Bdellovibrio bacteriovorus: one gene and its partner. The protein of the gene in region 1 interacts with the protein of each later gene in a pairwise test. Links are inferred from orthologs where the notes say so. Each region holds a gene or a part of one and is shown in the gene's direction. Other genes may lie near its edges. The genes, in order: ndk and ung.

Evidence for each region.
Region 2: the proteins of ndk (region 1) and ung interact in binary tests that used the Escherichia coli proteins (3 or more experiments, as listed by UniProt). The link is inferred for Bdellovibrio bacteriovorus from one-to-one orthologs.

What each region holds. Positions count from the first base shown.
Region 1 is NZ_LUKE01000001.1:1,270,597-1,280,424, forward strand. What follows is about bases 1,136-4,104. They hold ndk (nucleoside-diphosphate kinase), read left to right. Parts: upstream 1,136-2,391; coding sequence 2,392-2,817; downstream 2,818-4,104. Other genes in these bases: AZI86_RS06175 (HAMP domain-containing methyl-accepting chemotaxis protein), read right to left, coding at 1,136-1,606; AZI86_RS06180 (hypothetical protein), read left to right, coding at 2,079-2,378; AZI86_RS06190 (class I SAM-dependent RNA methyltransferase), read left to right, coding at 2,837-4,021; AZI86_RS06195 (tetratricopeptide repeat protein), read left to right, coding at 4,045-4,104. Outside these bases: more of AZI86_RS06175, read right to left, coding at 1-1,135; more of AZI86_RS06195, read left to right, coding at 4,105-4,800; AZI86_RS06200 (helix-turn-helix domain-containing protein), read left to right, coding at 4,800-5,957; AZI86_RS06205 (glycosyltransferase family 39 protein), read left to right, coding at 5,960-7,279; AZI86_RS06210 (hypothetical protein), read left to right, coding at 7,276-8,496; AZI86_RS06215 (hypothetical protein), read right to left, coding at 8,493-9,230; AZI86_RS06220 (2Fe-2S iron-sulfur cluster-binding protein), read right to left, coding at 9,227-9,532; AZI86_RS06225 (3'-5' exonuclease), read left to right, coding at 9,594-9,828. UniProt on the Escherichia coli protein: Major role in the synthesis of nucleoside triphosphates other than ATP. The ATP gamma phosphate is transferred to the NDP beta phosphate via a ping-pong mechanism, using a phosphorylated active-site intermediate.
Region 2 is NZ_LUKE01000001.1:919,992-929,843, reverse strand. Bases 5,605-8,597 are described here. They hold ung (uracil-DNA glycosylase), read left to right. Parts: upstream 5,605-6,749; coding sequence 6,750-7,445; downstream 7,446-8,597. Other genes in these bases: AZI86_RS04390 (YaeQ family protein), read right to left, coding at 8,405-8,597; AZI86_RS04395 (hypothetical protein), read left to right, coding at 7,500-8,408; AZI86_RS04405 (hypothetical protein), read right to left, coding at 6,201-6,602; AZI86_RS04410 (aldo/keto reductase family protein), read right to left, coding at 5,605-6,168. In the rest of the region: AZI86_RS04455 (TraR/DksA family transcriptional regulator), read left to right, coding at 1-58; AZI86_RS04450 (DUF2147 domain-containing protein), read left to right, coding at 146-580; AZI86_RS04445 (GAF domain-containing protein), read right to left, coding at 654-1,154; transcriptional repressor LexA, read right to left, coding at 1,178-1,897; AZI86_RS04435 (hypothetical protein), read right to left, coding at 2,007-2,336; AZI86_RS04430 (hypothetical protein), read right to left, coding at 2,504-2,719; AZI86_RS04425 (M14 family zinc carboxypeptidase), read left to right, coding at 2,886-3,770; AZI86_RS04420 (hypothetical protein), read right to left, coding at 3,849-4,118; AZI86_RS04415 (class I SAM-dependent methyltransferase), read left to right, coding at 4,397-5,215; more of AZI86_RS04410, read right to left, coding at 5,212-5,604; more of AZI86_RS04390, read right to left, coding at 8,598-8,929; AZI86_RS04385 (DEAD/DEAH box helicase), read left to right, coding at 9,076-9,852. UniProt on the Escherichia coli protein: Excises uracil residues from the DNA which can arise as a result of misincorporation of dUMP residues by DNA polymerase or due to deamination of cytosine.

The sequences.
Region 1 (9,828 bases):
CAATCTTGCCCTTATCGTCGTCGTCAAAAGGCAGGATAGACTCGGCTTCCGCCGCGCGCGACTTTAATTTCGTCACATTTTTAGGGGACGCATGGCTTTCTCTAGAAGCCACCGCCAACTTAACTGGGGTTTTGGTCGCTGACGTGGCGTCCGGACCTTGATGATGAATTTCCCCACCATAAACAACTTTGTTTAACTGCCCGGTCAATTGTTGGGTCGTAGCAGCTAGACTGTTGAACTCTGAAATCGTTGAGGCAATGGCTTCCGCCGATGCCGCATTTGTTTGCGTCGAGGAATCCAATTGATTCATCGCCGCACTGATTTGTTGAATCCCGATAGCTTGCTCTTGAGAAGCCGTCGCAATTTCTGAGTTAAGGTCCGCCACTTTTTTTACTGAAACTACGATGCTGTTTAGCACCTCACCACTTTGATCAGCAATTTTACTGCCGGCCTCAACTTGGGATACAGACTCTTTAATAAGCGTCGTAATATCTTTGGCGGCCGCGGCACTTCTTTGAGCTAATGAGCGGACCGCTTCTGCTACGACAGCAAAGCCTTTACCTTGTTCGCCCGCACGAGCTGCTTCTACCGAAGCATTCAGCGCCAATAGATTTGTTTGAAAGGCAATGTCGTCTATAACATTAATGATTTCTTCAATTTTTCGCGAAGACTTAGAAATCCCCGTCATTGAATGAATAAGGTTATGAATTTCTTTTTCACCTTTTTCCGCAGCCCCTTTTGAAACATCTGAAAGAACCGCGGCTTCTTTGGCATTTTCAGAATTACGCTTCACCATCGAAGTCAGCTCCTCAAGCGAAGCAACGGTTTCTTCTAACGACGCGGCGGATTCAGAAGATGCCTGAGAAAGCTCTTCACTGGATTGACCTAGCTTATCGGCAGAGTCAGCAACGCTATAACCTGCGTTAGTTAAATTAGACGCCACACCCGCGATTGTCTTGGAAACAGATGTCGCAAATAGATAGCCAAACACCATCGACACCAATAAGGCTGCCACCCCAAAGACGACAATCAGAGTCTTACCATTGTCTTCCGAAACCACCGCCGCCGATACCGAGGCGGTTGACTGACTTATATTTATGTCCGTCTCTTTTTGCAAAGCCTCGTACACCGCGGCCGCCTTTACCGGGCACACGTCGCGGATCATAGAGACAATCTGATCGCGTTCTTTTTCGTAATTGTTTGTTTTAGAAATCAGCTCGCCACCGAATTTTTTAAATTCCATCCACGCCTGTTTAAGTTCAATGTAAGTCGCGCGATGGACGGCCTCGGGATCGACCTTTTCATATTCAACAAGGCTTTTTTCAATGGCTTCAATTTGCGGAAGAGTCAGGTCGACATATTTTTTTACATCAGCGGACGTCGTTCCCTCAAAAGCTACGCTTCGAACTTGAATCCGAAGCTCCCGGAACTCTCCGTGGAGATCTCCAAGAATCTTGATAAGTGGAAGATCCTCGGCGGTGATGGCTCTATAATTGGACGCAACTTTATTAAGGGTGAAAAACCCAACCACCCCACCAGCCATTCCTAACAGGGTAACAAAAAGGCAAAGTCCCATCATTTTGGTTCGCAAGCTCACATTTTTCATAAACGACCCTTGTGAAGTTATATTGACATTTACGGACCTATTTCTCGGTTTATTGTGCCTGATACGTAAGGAAATTGACCCAGAATTAAAATAATAAACAATAAACTGGCCTTAACTCATTTTTGTGGATTAAACGGATTTTTAATTTGTCCACTTGTTAACCTTTCTTGACCGATTACTTAGGCGATCAAATATTACTGTGTTGCAATACACATTTTGTACTCGCATTTTCCGAGCCTTAACCTTCTCTTTGCAAATAGGGTCGATGGACCGGCTGTTGGTCCAGCTCCCCTGCCCCCACCCATCAAGTTTCGTTTAAAGAACGCGTCCAAATCATTGCCTCTCTTCGGGTGTTTTCCTAACTTTTTTCCAAAAACCGACCTGGTCTTTCAGCTTAAGCCCCTCCTTACGGCATTTTAGTTTGACTCTCTTAGGGGGCAGACATATCAAGGGTCCCTCGGGAGAATCTAACATGAAGAAATTATTGATCTTTGTCCTATTATTGGGCGCCACGGCGCATGCCAGTAAAATTGATGAAATCCTAATCATGACAGATGAAAGCATTCAACAAACGCTAGGCCTTTACGAGCCCGGTGCGTATGAAGTCACTTCTCAAGACTTTACGAAAGCTGCTGTCGAGCGAGATCTCGCAATAAAAACAGAGTTGATCGAACTACGTGGACCAAGGAACGCTGCTCAACAGTGGACATGTGTCACTCAATTCGTTAAAACTCCCAAGTTCTTTAAAGTTTCAGAAACAGAGTGTAAATAACTAAGGAGATTCCATGGCTATCGAGCAAACATTCTCAATCATTAAGCCAAACGCAATGAAGAAAAACGCTATCGGCGATATCATCAGCATGTTTGAAGCAAACGGTTTGAAAATCGCAGCGGCAAAAGTAACTATTCTTTCTAAATCTAAAGCAGAAGAATTCTACGCTGAACACAAAGAGCGTCCTTTCTTCGGCGAGCTAGTTTCTTTCATGACTTCTGGTCCGGTAACTATCATGTGCCTTCAAGGTGAAAACGCAGTTGCGAAGAACCGTGAAATCATGGGCGCTACTGATCCTAAAAAAGCGGCTGTTGGTACAGTTCGCGCAAAATTCGGCGATAACGTAGGCGAAAACGCAGTTCACGGTTCAGACAGCACAGCGTCTGCAGCTCGCGAATTAGCTTTGTTCTTCGAAAAGCACGAAATCTGCAACGTTTAATCGTTCACAGAATTATTCAATGTCCAAAGATAATCTCAAGGGGGGAGCGCAAGCTCCCCTTCTTGGTTCTAAGATTCAGTTGAAAATAGAAAAGCTCGCTGTAGGTGGCTCCGGCATTGCCCGTCACGATGGCATGGTGATCTTTGTTCCGCTGGCTGCGCCCGACGATGAAGTCCTGGCCGAAATCACGCTGGCTAAAAAGAATTTCGCTGAGGCTCGCATCGTCGAGGTGTTAAAACCTGGACCTTCACGTCGCACCCCTCCGTGTTCTTATTTCCTACAAGGCTGCGGGGGTTGCAATTGGCAACATCTGACCGAAGACGAGCAACGTCGACAGAAACATCAGTTGGTTTTTGAAACATTGAAAAAATTCAATCCGCAAGTTGAATTTGAATACCTTCCTTTAAAACCAAGTCCTCGAGTTTTGCGCTACCGTAATCGTATTCAACCGAAGGCCAAGGGAAATCGTTTTGGTTTCTTTGAACGACATTCACATGAAATTTTGGATATCCAAGATTGCCTAATCACCGAAGATGCTTTGACGACAAAGTTTCCTGAAGTCCGCCAATGGGCCGTAAGCAAAGGCGCTAATGATCTTAAGAAACTCGAGATGTACATCGCGGATGATGAAAGTATTCGTTATGGACTCATCACTGACGAAGACGATGGCGTCGGTTTTTCTCAAGTAAATCGCTTTCAGAATGAAGATCTTTTGCAGACCGCACTTTCTTGGGCGGGGGATCATGAATACTCAAAAGTCTTCGATCTTTATGCGGGGTCCGGAAACTTCACCTTTCCCTTAGCAAAAAAGTATAAATCTGCACATATTTACGGTGTTGAGCTCAACCCCAAATTGGTGGATAAAGCGCGCACGCAAATACGAGACAAAAAACTCACATATTTTCTTTCAGACGTGGAATCTTATATGCGTCGGGCCGTTATCGGTACCAACGACTTGGTGGTGCTAGATCCTCCTCGAGCAGGAGCCAGTGAATACATTATGCGCGCGCTTGCCGCAGCACGCCCTCGTAAGATCATTTACATCAGCTGTCATCCGGTCTCTTTGGCCCGAGATTTACAATGGTTTTTTGACTGGACACAGAAGTTGGGACTGCGCGCCCATTTAGACCGAGTGCAAGCTTTTGAGATGTTCCCGCAGACCGACCACGTTGAGACTATCGCCGAGCTGAGGGTTGACTCTTAAGCCTCTAATGATACCTTTTTAACATGTTGAAATGGATCATCGCCCTAGGGTGTCTTTCGTTGATTGGCTGTGCAAGCACAGCGACTAAAAACAAAGAAAAAGCAGAACTCTATCTGCGGATGGGTTCTACCCAAATGGAGAGCGGCGACTATCCGCAAGCGCTTCGCAATATCTTGCAAGCCGAAGAGCTTGATCCAACAAATCCTGTCATTCAAAACAATCTCGGCATGGTTTATTTTATGCGTGAACGTTATGACTTAGCCGAAAAACACTTGGCTAAAGCAATCTCTTTGGACCCGAAATATTCGGATGCGCGTAATAATCTAAGCCGCGTTTATATCGAAGTTTCAAAATTTGATTTAGCCGAAAAAGAAGTCCAGCAAGTTTTAAATGATCTGACTTATCCAAATCCAGAAAGAGCTTACATGAATCTGGGGCTTGTGAAGTTTAATCAAAAACAATACACTTCAGCACGCGTGGCTTTTTCTAAAGCTCTTAAGCAAGTTCCAGATGACTGCGCGGCGGCGACTTACTACGGTCGCACTTTTTTTGAAGTGGGCGACTATTCTCAAGCTGCCGAGGCCTTAGACAAAGCCATCGGCTTCTGCCAAAAAAGTCAGTATGACGAACCTCACTACTACAGCGCCCTTGCGTATTACCGTCTTGGCGAAAAATCAAAATCCATCGCACGCTTTGAAGGACTGATTAAGTTCTATCCTTCCGGCACCTATCGTGAAAAGGCCAAGGGAATGCTGAGCCTGATTAGAAAGGGACACTAATGAAACGTACCGGAGAAATTCTAAAAAAAGCCCGAGAAGAAAAAGGGCTCTCACTTCACGAAATCGGTCTTTCATTAAAAATCAGCAGCAAAGTTCTTAAAGCTATCGAGGAAGGCGATGAATCTCAATTGCCCGCAAAAACTTTTTTGCGCGGGTTCGTCCAAAGCTATTCGAACTATTTGCACTTAGATCCCAATCAAGTTTTAGAGATTTTCTATCAAGAAATGGGGTCGACACGACCAAAACCTTATATCCGCACAAGCGACAACGAACGACCGCCATCAAAAGAAGACATCGCGGCCGAAACTCCGATGGAAACTCCGTTAAAACCTCAAGTGCGTTCCACACCACACGATGAAGCTAATGCAGAATCGGTCGTCACACCCTTTCGAAAAAAATCTTCATCAAGTGATCGTGAAAATTTGAAATCTTTGGGCCAACCTAAATCAACCAGAACAATTCTGATCACCATCCTGGTCGTTTTTTTGGTGGGCTTAATCATCTTTACTAAAAAGATGATCGACAAATACTCCAAAGAAGCCGAAGTTCCGACTAACGAAATTTCTCAGACCATGGAGGGCGCAACTCCTGTTGATGAAACTCAGCCACCAACAGAAGCCGTGGTGAGCGCTACTGAGGAATCAAAACCTGAAGAAGCAACCGCCCCGCTGACCCCAATTTCAACAAAAGCTTCACCGGCGCCGGTGACTCAGGCAAGTCCATCACCATCGCCGTCTGCAACGATAGTGGCTTCAACACCTAAACCTTCACCAAGCCCAAGTGCCACGCCAACGACCACTCCATCAGCGACACCGACAAGCTCTCCGTCACCGACAGCAAGTGTTAGCCCAAGCGTGTCTCCAAGCCCCGCGGCTTCAGCAACGGCAAGTCCTTCACCTACGACAACACCAACCCCAAAAGAAGCCAAGCCCGTTGAGCTTATCGTCGAAGCTTTAGACACAGTGGAAATTGAATACGCTTCGCCAAGTGGTAAGCCTCAGAAAATCAAACTTTCGGCGGAGCAAGTGCATACTTTCAAAAGCCGCAGTGGTTTAAAAATCAATTTCTCTAACGGAGGTGCTGTGAATCTTATCCTTAACGGAAAAGACATCGGTATCCCGGGCGATCTCGGAAAGCCTATTAAGCTGAGTTACTAAGAGTGAAAAACTCTTTCTGGCGCATCTTTTATATCAGTCTTGCGGTTAAACTTGTCTTAGCGGCCCTTATGCCGCTAGGGGCAGACGAAGCTTATTATTGGGTTTGGTCGCACCGTTTACAATTAAGCTACTTTGATCATCCGCCCATGGTGGCTTGGATTTTATATCTTGGACATTTCTTAGAACCCTTCATGCACGCCGTGCGCTGGCCGGCCGTGATCATGGGTCATATGGTGATCCTAATGTGGTATTACTTTCTTAAAGATCGTCTGCCTTGGGAGAAAATCCGACTGTGGCTTTATCTAGCTCTCTTCTCGCCGCTTTTAGGTTTTGGATCGCTGATCGTCACTCCAGATCTTCCGGTGGTTGTATTTTGGACTTTGTCTTTAATCCTTACGGTAAAAGCTTTGGAAACTCGTGAGACAAAATATTACGCCTTTTTAGGTATCGCCTTAGGATTGGGATTCTGCGCCAAATACCACATCGTTATTTTTATCCCTTGTTTGCTGGCTTATCTTTCTTTCGAAAAACGCTGGTCCAATGTGAACTGGAAGGGCGTTATTTACACCGGCATTTTAGGTCTGATTTTCTGTGCACCTGTATTATTGTGGAATTATCAAAATGACTTTGCTTCGTTTGAATTTCAATTGCGACACGGGCTTGAATCCGAGGCTTATGAGTTGGATTGGACGACTTCATATATCTTTGCACAGATTCTGATCATGTTCCCTTTGATTTTCTGGGCTATCATCAAAGCCAAACCCACGAATGACTTTCGCTGGTCCATTTATTTCACTTGGGGACCACTGCTTTTCTTTTTACTGACCTCCTTTCGCGCATTGGTTGAAGCTAATTGGCCGGTGATTGCTTATCCAAGCTTACTGACCTTAGCTTTGTTTCATCCAAAGACATTGAAATGGTCAAAATCCTATATGATTTTTTGGGGCACAGCCATCTCAGTTGTCGTATTAAGTATATGGGTCCCGCAGTTTCGTAATATCAATGAAAAGGTCAGCGAGCCTTACGAGTTTCAATCATTTGTGCCCTTGGTCCAAGAATATCAACCACTTTATGGGGCCAGTTATCAGATCTCATCTTCACTTTGGTATTTCAGCAAGATTCCGGTTTTTAAATTGAAAGATACCAGCCGTTTTGATTTCTTTGATACGTTGCCGGAATCAATACCCACAGGTTCTAAATTCTATTTACTAAAAAAAGAATGGACTGGGGCTCCTTACTGGGTGACCGAACAAGGCTGGCAAGCACGCGAAGTTAAGAAGCTGGATTATAAGTATGTGATTGTGGAGTTCACAAAACCATGACTCGTTTTTTTGCGCTTCTGTCATTTTTATTAATCGCTTACTTCATGTATGGGTTTTATATCAATCAATACGAAGTGTCGGTCATTCCTACGCAAATCGCGCGTGATCATTCCTCGTTACTAAACGATTACAAAGGGGTGATGAATGTGCACACGGATATTAGCAGCGGCTCAGCCCCGGCAAGCTTCGTTATTACTTCAGCTAAACTTGCCAATTTAGATTTTCTATTCTTCACTGATTTAAATATCTTCAATATGCCTTATTCGGTGGAATCATATCACGGGAATCTTTTGGTTTTTTCCGCCGGTAAATACAGCTATTTAGATTCGCGCTTACTTTACTATTCTTTGAATCAAGAGAGCATTGGCAGCAACCTAGGAGAAGCTCAGGTAAAGCTTGCTGATCTGTTGTCACAGAAAACGGGGGCCAGCAAAGACACCCTCACAATCCTGGCCCATCCTTATAAGGCCGGATTTTCGTGGGTCGGTGATATTCCTTCAGGCCTCGATGGTTTTGAAATTTTGAATATGAAAAGTTTGATCAATCGCGCTTGGGGCGAGTCCAAACTTTCAACGATCTGGAGCCTTTTAATTTATCCGTTCAACCCCCGCCTGTCTTTTTTACGTTTATACACCGAACCCGCTGAAGAGTTGGCCCTTTTTGACCGCCTTAGCAAAGACCGCCGCATCGTCGCCTATGGGGGCACGGAAGCTTCAGCACGAGTAATTCCTCTGGCGAACTATTTTATTCGTTTTCCAAGCTATAAGCGTTCGTTCGAGTTCATGAGCAATCATATATTGCTAAAATCTGAATTGACCGGAAACTTTACCAGCGATCGCCAAAAAGTTTTTACCGCCATGAAGAATGGAAACTTTTATGTTTCCTTAGATATGTTGGGCGACCCCAAGGGTTTTGTGGCGGTGATGGAAGAAGATGCGGGCAAAATTCATCTGATGGGGAACGAAGTTAAGTTCAATCCCAAAAAAGGCATGAACCTAAAAGTTTCACTGCCCACAAAACCCACGTCATTTTTTGAGATCGTAATTTACAAAGACGGCGAACCTGTCGCCCGTATTAACGAACCGGAAACAAGTTTTCCGCTGCCAGGACCGGGAACTTACCGTGTTCAAGTGCGCGTAAGCCCTTTATTGCCGCTGCCTGACGCTAAAAAATGGATCACCTGGATTTACACGAATCCATTTTACGTGAAGCCTTAAAAGCTGTAACCCAAGTATATTTTAAAAGCGGCCCATCGAGGAAAATAGCCCACGATCTTAAGGGCCGTATCAATATCGTCTTTGTTTTCTTGGTTTGTAGAGTTATCCACAAACGGGGCTTCTTTTTTTAAGATTACCAACGGCTGCGCCCAGCTGAACCAGTCAATGCCAAAAGAAAAACGATCATAAAACACCCAGCGATGTCCCACACCAAGAGTTAATCCCAACGTTTGCACGTTGAATACATCCGAAGCTCCATTAATCGCCGTGTTCATGAACGACTCATTGATCGTCGCACGGAAAGCATTATAGTTCACACCCCAGAACCAGTGAAAGGCGCCGCCGCCGAAGTTTCTTTTTAGCAAAGAAATTCTCGTTTCTTTCATACTGGCAAGATCAAAGTGATGAGCACTCGCGCTAACACTAGAATAAGAATAATCAAGCTCATACAAAGTATCAGCATCCTTATGCCAAGCAACCGTTGCACCCATCTTTGAAGGTAAAACTAATTCCAAAGCCGAATACGATAACAACACCGTTGCACCGTTATTTTTTCTTGAATCATAAGCCGCTTCACTCGAAGAGCGATAAGCATCAATCATTGCGTTGGAAGCTTTTTGTGCTCCTTCGGTTATCTTCTCTCCGATATCTTTTTCGTTTTTACCGGCAACTTCTTCTGCTGCGCCTGCAGACACACCTACACATAGAACCAACAATGCTGCAAAAATCTTCAAAGTTTTCCCCTTCTGACCACTAATCCGGAAATCGGATGAATTTGACATGCTAAGCGTTCATCATCGTTAAAGCCACGGTCTTCGGCCAATTCAAGCTCTTGTCCTTCGCGGGGAGGAAGACTTTCAAGTCCAGCTTCAATATGCACGACACAAGTTCCGCAAGTGGCGTTGCCTCCACAGGTGTGATCGATCGCGACACCCGCTCGTATAGCGACATCTAGGACCGAAGAGTCCTTATGACTCACTGGGACATTTAAGTCCTCGGGCAAAAACTTGATGTATATCCCGGCCTTAGGTTTCACTTGAAAAAAACTCCCCCGATTAGTGTTGAATCTAACCTCACCATTTTGTATCAATATTTTTATGAGATTCATAGCATTTGACTTAGAAACCACTGGTACAGTTCCTGGCGTTGACCAAATCGTAGAAATCGGAGCCGTTCGCTTCATCGACGGACAACCCGAAGCCGTTTTTGCTACTTTAATTGATCCACGTCGACCCATTCCTCCAGGGGCTTCGGCCGTCAACGGAATCAAAGATGACATGGTCAAGGGAAAGCCTTTTATCGAAGACATCTTGCCCGCATTTGCAGAATTCT
Region 2 (9,852 bases), 350 kb from region 1 along the record:
AAGCATCGAAGGTGCTGAAATCCGCGAATCTATGAACAAACGCTACGCGCGCGGTTAGTTCATATTTAAATTGAAATATTCTCGAGGGGTAAAGGGATGTTGGTGAAATCGACATCCCTTTTTTTTAAGATTTTTAGGAGGTTTTATGAAATTACTAATTACGATGTTGGTCTTATTGGCGCCACTTTCTGTGTGGGCGACAAGTCCGGTTGTTGGCAAATGGAAAACCATTGATGATGAGACGGGTAAGCCTAAATCTATCGTGGAAATTACTCAAGTCGGGGATGAGTTCAAAGGCCACATCCTTGAGTTATTGAATCCCGAAAAACCAAATCCTGTCTGTGAAAAGTGCAAAGGGGATAAGAAAGACAAACCTATCGTCGGACTTGAAATCATGTGGAACATGAAAGAGACCGAAAAAGATTCAGAATGGTCTAAGGGCGAAATTCTAGATCCTAATAACGGAAAAACTTATAGCTGTCGTTTGCGTCTGAAAGATGATGGAAAAAAACTAGAGGTTCGCGGCTTTATTGGCTTTAGCCTTATCGGGCGCAGCCAAGTCTGGATCAAAGAGCCTTAATTCAAAAAAAGATGCTGGTTTAGGCCAGCATCTTTTTTCAGAAGTATTAAAAACCGACTCCCAGGAGCACATCTTAGATCAGGCTGTTAGGCCATATTGATTTCGAAAGGATCAAAGCGACGACTTGTTCCAGATACTTCTGATCAACGTGGTCAAATCGATTTAAAACCGGCGCATCGATATCTAAAACACCTAAAACTTTTCCGTCTTTGATCATTGGGATCACGATTTCAGATTTCGAAGCACTATCACACACAATATGCCCCGGAAATTGATCGACATCCGCCACAAGTTGCGTGGTTTGCGTTGCCGCCGCTGTTCCACAAACCCCTTTACCGAAGGCGATGCGTGTGCACGCCGGCAGGCCTTGAAAAGAACTTAATAACAATTCACCGTTATGATTGAGATAAAAACCCACCCAGTTAATTTGGGGCAAGTGCTGATTAAGAAGTGCGGAGATATTGGCAAGATTCACGAACCATTCGGGTTCAAGAACGCCAGTTACTTCTGACAGAAGTTCTTTATAGAATTTTTCTTTATTTGAATAATCGATAGCAATGCGTGTGCTTTCCATTGTACAGGGAATAGCACAAAATCTTAGAACTTGCGAATAAGTCCTACAACAATCCCACGGATTTCAACCTGTTCAGGTTCATACCACATGGATTTCATCGTTGAATTAGAAGGGCGAAGTTCCACAAGCTTCTGAGAAGAGCCACTGTCGGGCTTTGCGCGCACATAGATGCGTTTCACCGTGGCTTCGTTTTCCACAGTAGCCACAACGATATCCCCATTGCCGGCGGTGTTTTGTTTTTGAATAAGAATGATATCTTCATCAAAAATACCGTCTTCAATCATCGAATCACCTTGGACTTTGAGGGCAAAAGATTTTGCAGGATTGCGCACCATTGAAGGTGGGACATCGACAAACTCATCATGTTTAAGTGCTTCAATAGGGAGACCCGCAGCCACTTTCCCAAGAAGGGGAAGGGACAGGATCTCATCACGTGCCTGGAGGAGCTGTGAGCTTTGAGATCCTGTCTTCGTCGAGACTAATTTAGATTGGCGCTCCTGAAATGCCGAAGCAGAATGAAGCACCTGGATCGCTCGCTTTTGGCCCAAAGGATTTTCGATATAACCTTTGGCGGTCAATTGCTTCAAATAATTCTGAACAGAATTAAACGATGCCAGACCAAAGTGATCTTTAATTTCTTGATATGACGGAGAAACTCCTGAACTTAAGATGTGCTCCTCGATAAACTCGAGAACAGATTTTTCTTTAGGTGTCAGTGGTGGGAGGGGCGTTTTCTTTGTCATAACTTACATATGAACTTACAGTGTAAATTATATGTAAGTCAAGACGCTTTTTTAAATATTTTAAAAGGTCCAGATGCGCAACAGCAAATCCGCGCACCAAAGGCCTATCCTAACGGATAAAGCCCTCAATGCATTGGTTTAAAGCATTCGCAGAATAAGCGGAAAGCTGCATGCCCGCGGAATTCACCACGAACAAATCATCAGAACTCGCGATACGCTCAATCGCACAACCCACAGGAAGTTTATTTGCTCCCAACTCCATGCGTACTAAGCACATACGACTGCGAGCAGAACAACGCACCTCTTGAAAATGCACTTGTGAGGGATTGAGTTTATTCATAGCTACTAAAAGCTGATCTTGCTCTTCAGAAGAGATAAATGCGTGAGCCGGGCCCATAAATGCGAATGAAGAAATGAGAGCTGCGATTAGAAATTTCATTGAAGCCTCCTTGTTTTGAACGTCGCTTCTTAAGCAAGTTCTACCGAGGCCCTAAGGATAAGTAAAAGGCATAGAAAGAATTCGAATATTCACAAAAAGAATAACTCCGATCTCGTTGCCGACATCGGAGTCACTAAAGTTCTCATTAAAATTGAAAGGCTTAGCGGTTATTCCGCTTTCAAGCAGGCCTGTTTTTCGTCCTGGCAACCGGGCGTATACTGCACCGCTACAGGTTTAGCCTCAGACGCGATCTGGCGAATGCTGGCAGGGGGGCTGTTTTGAGCATGACTCACCGGAGTCATTGAGCAGTTTTGATAAAACAGTATCACGATGGGATTAATAACCAACATCGCTACAAAACTAAAACCACCTCTATTTACCATCGTATCCTCCGACCTTGAGTCTTAAAAATCACATAGTGACTTTACGGACGAAGGGCGGTTGGACTTTAGTCGATTTGTAACGATTCTCACCTTGGCGCATAAAATTCCTATTTTCTCATCTTGAGAGAATTCGCGCGGGAGTAGATAATAGAAGTAAATGGGGTCTATGAAAACACTATTAAATGTCCTGATGGTTTTGTCAGTTGCTTCGATTGCAAAGGCCGACTTTGTGAATCTTCAGCAAGACTGCATGAACGATCTAAAAAAATTCCCGGGAGCTTGGGACGACAAGCTCTTAAAGCAGGCCTGTGAAAAAGTGTCTGTCGACAGCCTTTGTGTCAGCGGAGAAGGTCGACCTATTTATCACTACAACAAAACTTCTTCTTTGCCCGGTGCTAAGAAGGTTCTGGTATTCAGTTTGATTCACGGAGATGAAACTCCGGCGGGTACCGTGGGCCGTTATTGGATGGAGCGTTTAGAAGGCATTGATCCACGCAACTCTTGGCGTGTGATTCCTGTTTTAAATCCGGATGGCGTGAAATATAAAACGCGTACCAACGCAAACAAGATTGATATCAATCGCAACTTCCCCACAAAAGATTGGGCCAGTGGAGCGATTGAAAATTGGAAGCGCACGACGAAATCAAATCCGCGTCGTTATCCCGGGGATATGGCTGCGAGTGAGCCGGAAACAAAATGTGCGCTTCATCACCTAGAGGATTTCAAACCAGACTTTATCGTGTCCGTGCATACGCCCTTAAAGGTTTTGGACTTTGATGGTCCGAAAGTTTCGCCGCCACCAAAATTCGATTATCTTCCGTGGAAGTCTTTAGGGAATTATCCGGGAAGCCTAGGTCGTTACATGTGGTTAGAAAGAAGTACGCCGGTGTTGACGATGGAATTAAAAGAAAATCTTCCACCGAACTTAACACCTTTTGAGCAGTTGCAAGACATCATTGGTTCGCTAGTGAAATTAGAAACGAACAAACAAAATGCGAAGGGCGAAGTGCAATCTCCTGCTCCTATGTTGCCGGTAGCTGCGGAACATTAAGAGATATCTGTATAGTTTAAATAAAAAAAGAGGAAGGCCAAAAACCTTCCTCTTTTTATTTTTTAAAACCGAAACGAATTAGTCGCGGTTGTCGATGCAGCGATAGCCAAGAACACAAGTGTTGTTGTCCGTCGTGCGCACCCAGTATGGAGATTCCATGTACTGACCATATGGAGGGCAGCTTTGCACAAGTCCGTAAATAGGTACGATATCGCCAGAACCTGTTGTGACATAGATGCGGCCATCGGCATTGTAGTCGGCGCGCGCTTCTTCGCATGTCATGTTAACGCTTCCTGCATGGGCCGCAACAGAGAACAAACCGATCGCAAGAACAGACAATAGTTTCATGAGACTCTCCTTTTTGAGTTATTGTGTTTTATACTTTTTGTTGTGATCGGTATCGTTGATCACAGGTCATTGAACAGCAAGTCAGTTTTGAAATATTACGATGAAAAAATTGGTGCGCCAGGTAAAGTGTTTGATGCTGCGACGCCTGGGGTGTCAACACGCATCGTAAAATGCTTCGACTTCCGTTCATAGGTCCGAGTCAATGCGAGAAGTTTATTGTCAGATGTCGACGGCCGTCACATTCTAGATCCCAGTCGTTTTTATAAAGGAGAAATTTGATGAAACGTCTCGCACTTCTTTCGCTTGTCGGAATCGCCCTTGCAGCATGCAGTTCAAAACCGACTCAAGCACCCGCGCCCGCCCATGGTCCTTTTCCCTCAACTATTTCGGAAGCTTTAAATAGCCATTTCCGTACTGCGGGAAATGAAAAACGCGATCAATATCGCCATCCCGCTGAGACTTTGGAATTTTTTGGCTTAAAGCCCGACATGACGGTGGTGGAAATTTCTCCGGGCGCTGGTTGGTATGCAGAAATTTTAGCTCCCTACTTAAGTACTCAAGGCAAATACATCGCGGCCGCAGTTCCAGTGAGTGTTTATGCGGGCGGACAAAAATTCTTGGATTGGACAAAGTCTCATCCAGAACTTGAAAGCAAAATAACGGTTGTTGATTTCGCTCCGCCAAAAATGGTGAGTATCGGCGAAGATAATTCAGCGGACATGGTTCTTACTTTCCGCAACGTTCATAATTGGACCTCATCAGGAGGCGAAAAAGAGGCCTTCAAAGCTTTTTTCAAAGTTTTGAAACCAGGTGGCGTGCTGGGTGTGGTTGAACATCGTGCCGGCAAAAACCAAAAACAGGACAAGAAATACAAATCTGGCTACGTCCCTGAAAAAGAAGTCATCCGCATGGCGGAAAAAGCGGGCTTTAAACTGGTGGCTAAATCTGAAATCAACGCCAACCCTAAAGACACAAAAAACTATCCTAAGGGTGTTTGGACTTTGCCGCCCTCATACGCGGAAGGCGACAAAAACCGCGAGCGCTATGCTGAGATTGGCGAAAGCGATCGCATGACTTTAAAATTTATGAAGCCTTAATAGCTAAATATTTTTTTAAGTTCGTTATCTACTTCGGGCGTGATCTTAACTTTAAGCGCGCCCAAGTTTTCTTGCAGCTGCTCAATTGAAGTAGCACCTAAAATCACACTGGTTAAGCCCGGTTGAGCTTGCAACCATGCTAAGGCCAACTGTCCACGAGTACACTCTAAAGCATCAGCCCATTTTTTCATGTCACGGACGCGTTGAAGATTTTTTTCCGTGTACAGGTTGTCTTTTAACGAATCCATCTTTGCCAATCGACCGCCGTGAATGCCGTCGTCATATTTCCCGGTAAGCAAGCCCGAGGCCAACGGTGACCAAGTAACGACTCCAAGACCCTTATCGATGGTTTTTCCTTGAACGGCGGACTCAAATTTTTCCCGAGCGATCAGGCTGTATTGCGGTTGTTCGACTTGAGGCTTGTAGTAACCGCCCTTGTCACAGATATCTAGAGCTTCTTGAATTTGATCGGCGGTCCACTCACTGGTGCCCCAGTAAAGAATTTTTCCGTGATGAATCAGGTCATCCATAATGCGCACGGTTTCTTCAACCGGAGTTTCTGGATCATAGCGGTGGCAAAAATAGATATCTAAATAGTCAGTGCCAATGCGTTGCAGACTTTTATTTACGGATTCCAAGATGTGTTTACGTGAAAGACCTTTATCGTTGATGTCGTCACTCATCGGCCAAAATACTTTGGAAGAAATAACAAGCTCATGTCGCGGCAATTCACGTAAAGCCGCTCCCATGATTTTTTCCGATTCGCCCTTGGCGTAAACATCAGCGATATCAAAAAAATTGATACCGTGGTCATAAGCGACATTCAGAATACTTTTTACGGATGTGTAGTCTTTAACGCTGCCCCCAAAAGTGGTCCAGCCTCCCAATGAAAAACTAGAAAGCTTCAGGCCACTGCGGCCTGCATTTCGATAAGGCATATTTGGATTAAACATAAAAAAAGGGCTCCTTTTCGGAGCCCAGTATCTTAATGAAGGACGGGGGGTTGCAAGTAATGATTGATCTCAATCAATCTATCTTGGTTACTCACGACGGAATCTTGAATTGTGATCAGCTCTTTCAAAAGATTGTCTTTTGCCAGTTTGATCGCTTCAAAGATATCTTCATGCACGCCTTCCGCTTCAACCTTGGCGCCGGCCTCGGTCAAAACGATACCAATGCGGTACAGTTTGCGAAGTTCTTTGAGGTCAAAATCACGGCCTTCTGTTTCATACTGAATCGCTAATTTTTTAGGATCCCGAGCGACCACAGCCACGATTGTCTGCGGCGTCACAAAGGCTTCAAATTCAGCGATTTGCTGGTAAATGAAAGACTTAACCTCTGGGTTTTGTTCAATATCTTCAATGGTGGGATTTAGAAGAGTCGACATCGGCATCCTCCTTTTCCTCTTAATCTATTCTAACAATGGGTCCCTTTTTTGTCTGGTCAAGTTCAAGGAACCTTAAAAAATATTTTGAAATCGAATAGGTTTGCATTAGAATCCCGCACCAGGACTAATGTCATGTATCAGGGTGAGATGAAACAAAGTAAAAACGAGATAAAGTTAGATTCATCATGGAAAGCTCACTTGGCGGAAGAGTTTTCGACCGAGCGTATGACTCAATTGCGTTCTTTCTTAAAAGCGGAGTATGCAGCAGGGAAAACCATTTATCCCCGAGGCGATGAATACTTCGCCGCGATGAACTTAACGCCCTTTGATAAAGTGAAAGTTGTCATCGTGGGTCAAGATCCCTATCACGGACCAGGGCAAGCGCATGGACTTTGTTTTTCGGTGCGCGATGGGGTTCGCTTTCCACCTTCGCTGCAAAATATTTTTAAAGAACTGCACAGTGATGTGGGAGTTCCCATTCCGAAAAGTGGTTCACTGATGAAGTGGGCTGAGCAAGGGGTGCTTTTGTTGAATGCTGTTTTGACGGTGGAAGATGGCAAAGCCGCCGCCCATCAGAAAAAGGGCTGGGAAGAGTTCACTGATAAAATCATCCATGTTTTAAACGAAGAAAAAGAAAACTTGGTTTTTATTTTGTGGGGATCTTACGCGCAAAAAAAAGCCGCGTTTGTGGATCGTAAAAAACATTTGGTGATTGAAGGCGTGCATCCCTCACCGTTATCAGCGCATCGTGGTTTTTTTGGCGCGAAACCCTTTTCAAAAACGAATGCTTACTTAAAATCCAAAGGTATTGCTCCGATTAACTGGGATTTGACCGGGCACTAGCTGTCTCAAATCGAGACAATCGAAATGGACTTAAGATTGCATTATCTAAAGCACATGAAAGCAATTCATGCGCTCAAGTCTTATTTAGTGTTTTCCTCTGTCATATCTGTGGTCACCATGGTGTCAATCTCCGCCTCTGCATATGGAACGCATTGTCAGAATATCTTTCACGCCTCTCAGGGATTAATTAAAGATGCTGCCGACGTGGGTTTAACGGCACAGGTTGTGACCGCATTTCGCTTTGACAGCCGCCCTCCACAAGTTATTAAATCCGAAGGCTTTATCGGAAATAAAGAGAAATTCAGTGGTTCTATTTTAGCTCATTCAAAACCGAACTCGAGCGGGACTTCGAACTACGTCTCATTCACCTCGGACCCAAACAATCGCCAGATTTTTAACGGTGGTTTTATCCCCGTTCACGAGATGCGTAATCAGTTTCCCGGTGAAGCTTCCAGGCAGAGGTATCTAGAAAGATTCAATCCTGAATATCAAGCGAAGTTAGAGAAACGTAGAGACGAACTGAGAAAAGAAGAATCTGAAAATGAAGATGTTTTGGGATATGGTGTGGATGAAAAGAGCCTTCCACCTGAACAGGCAGCTTACGCGACAAAATTTAAGAGCGAGTATAAAATGGTGCTTATGACTTTAAGGAGCATCGAAGGAGGTCCTCGTGACCCCATCGTATTTGTGACCTATGAATATCGGGCTAAAGATGTCTTAGGAGTGAATACCGAAAAAATTGGAATCACTCAGGAAAAAGAAATTGTCACAGAACCGGTGCCGGCAAAAAATATTGATGCCGTACGGGAAGTCTATGTTATTTTTTGGGGCGATGCCATTGGAGATGTTGCAAATCTGCAAAAATGGAAAGAGAGCTTTTCTGTAGAAAGGATCTATCGCCACTTGGTGGGCGTTGATAAAGACAGAATGGAAATCGAGTTCGGCGATTGGAAGCCACTTTAGACCTTAAGACTTTGCATTAGCGAAGAAAAAGTTTCATCGCCAATAGTTAAATCTAATTGTCCTTGTTGGACTAAAAGGTTCCAGCGGTTGTTTTTTTCTAATCTGCCAGCCACTTGATCTAAAAACTTATTATCAAACGCAAAGATTTCTAATTCTGAAGCCCGGTGTACGTCATTGGTGCGAATTTCATTTAATAAAACTTCCGGATTTTTATATGTGTAGATGCGAACTGTTTTTGCGGTCTTTGAAGCCTTATGCAGCTTCCGGGCCGAAGGATTGCCGATCTCAATCCAAGTTTCAATTTCGCCGCGTAAATTCAGAATTCTTAATGCCGGGGCCTCCGGATCCCCTAAGCCCCCTGGTGAAAACTCGATGCCCTCGTGGTGGGAAAGGACATAGGCCAGAGCTCGGCTTAAAAGGTAAGGGGCGGCTTCTGAAGGGTGCAAAGCCGCACGGAAATCCAAGGTTTCATAAATATTGCGATCGATGTCTGAAAGATCGATTTGAAATCGGTAAAGCATGGGGCCACTTTAGTGAAGAAACCCCTGATTTGCACCAAGTAATATTTTTAGAAACTACAAAAATATTAAGGCTTTATGAAATTTTGGTGGGCGCCGGGCGCGGGTGAGCTTACAGTGGGTTTCCAGTCATTTTCTAAGGAATATTTATGAGTACGTTTGCTGATTTTGGTCTATTGCCCTCCCTATTAAAATCTTTGAAAGATCAAAAAATCACGAAACCCACGGAAGTCCAAAAAAACACCATTCCGATGATGATGTCCCAACAATCTGTGGTTGGTATTGCCGAAACGGGGAGCGGTAAAACTTTGGCTTATGCCTTACCCATTCTGCATGCGCTTAAAGAGATGGAAGAAAAAAGTGCGCCGGTGTCTTTTGAATCCATGCCCCGTGCCATCGTGATGGTGCCGACGCGAGAGTTGGGGGAGCAGGTGGCGAAAGTTTTTAAAACCCTGACTCATGATACTCGGTTGCGTGTACGTATGGCTTTGGGGGGGATGCAAATGGAGCAAGCTCGTCGCAACACCTCGGGCGAATTCGAAATTCTTTTGGCAACCCCGGGTCGCTTGACCCAAATGATGGATTTAGACTTCATCAATCTCACTGATGTGCGCTTTTTAGTCTTTGATGAAGCCGACCAAATGATGGATCACGGGTTTTTACCGGACACAAATAAGATCTATCATGATTGCCCGAAAGATGTTCAATTGGCGCTATTTTCGGCGACGATCTCTCCGTCCGTGCAAGAGCTGATTCACACTCTTTTTTCTAATGCAGAAATCTTTAAAAGTGCGGGCAGCGGGAAGGTGGTTAAAACTTTGATCACCCAAAACCGCATCGTAAAAGATGGCCTTCGCTGGCCGTTGTTAGAAAAAATTTTAAATGAGCCTAACAGCGGGCGGACAATTCTATTTACGAACACTCGC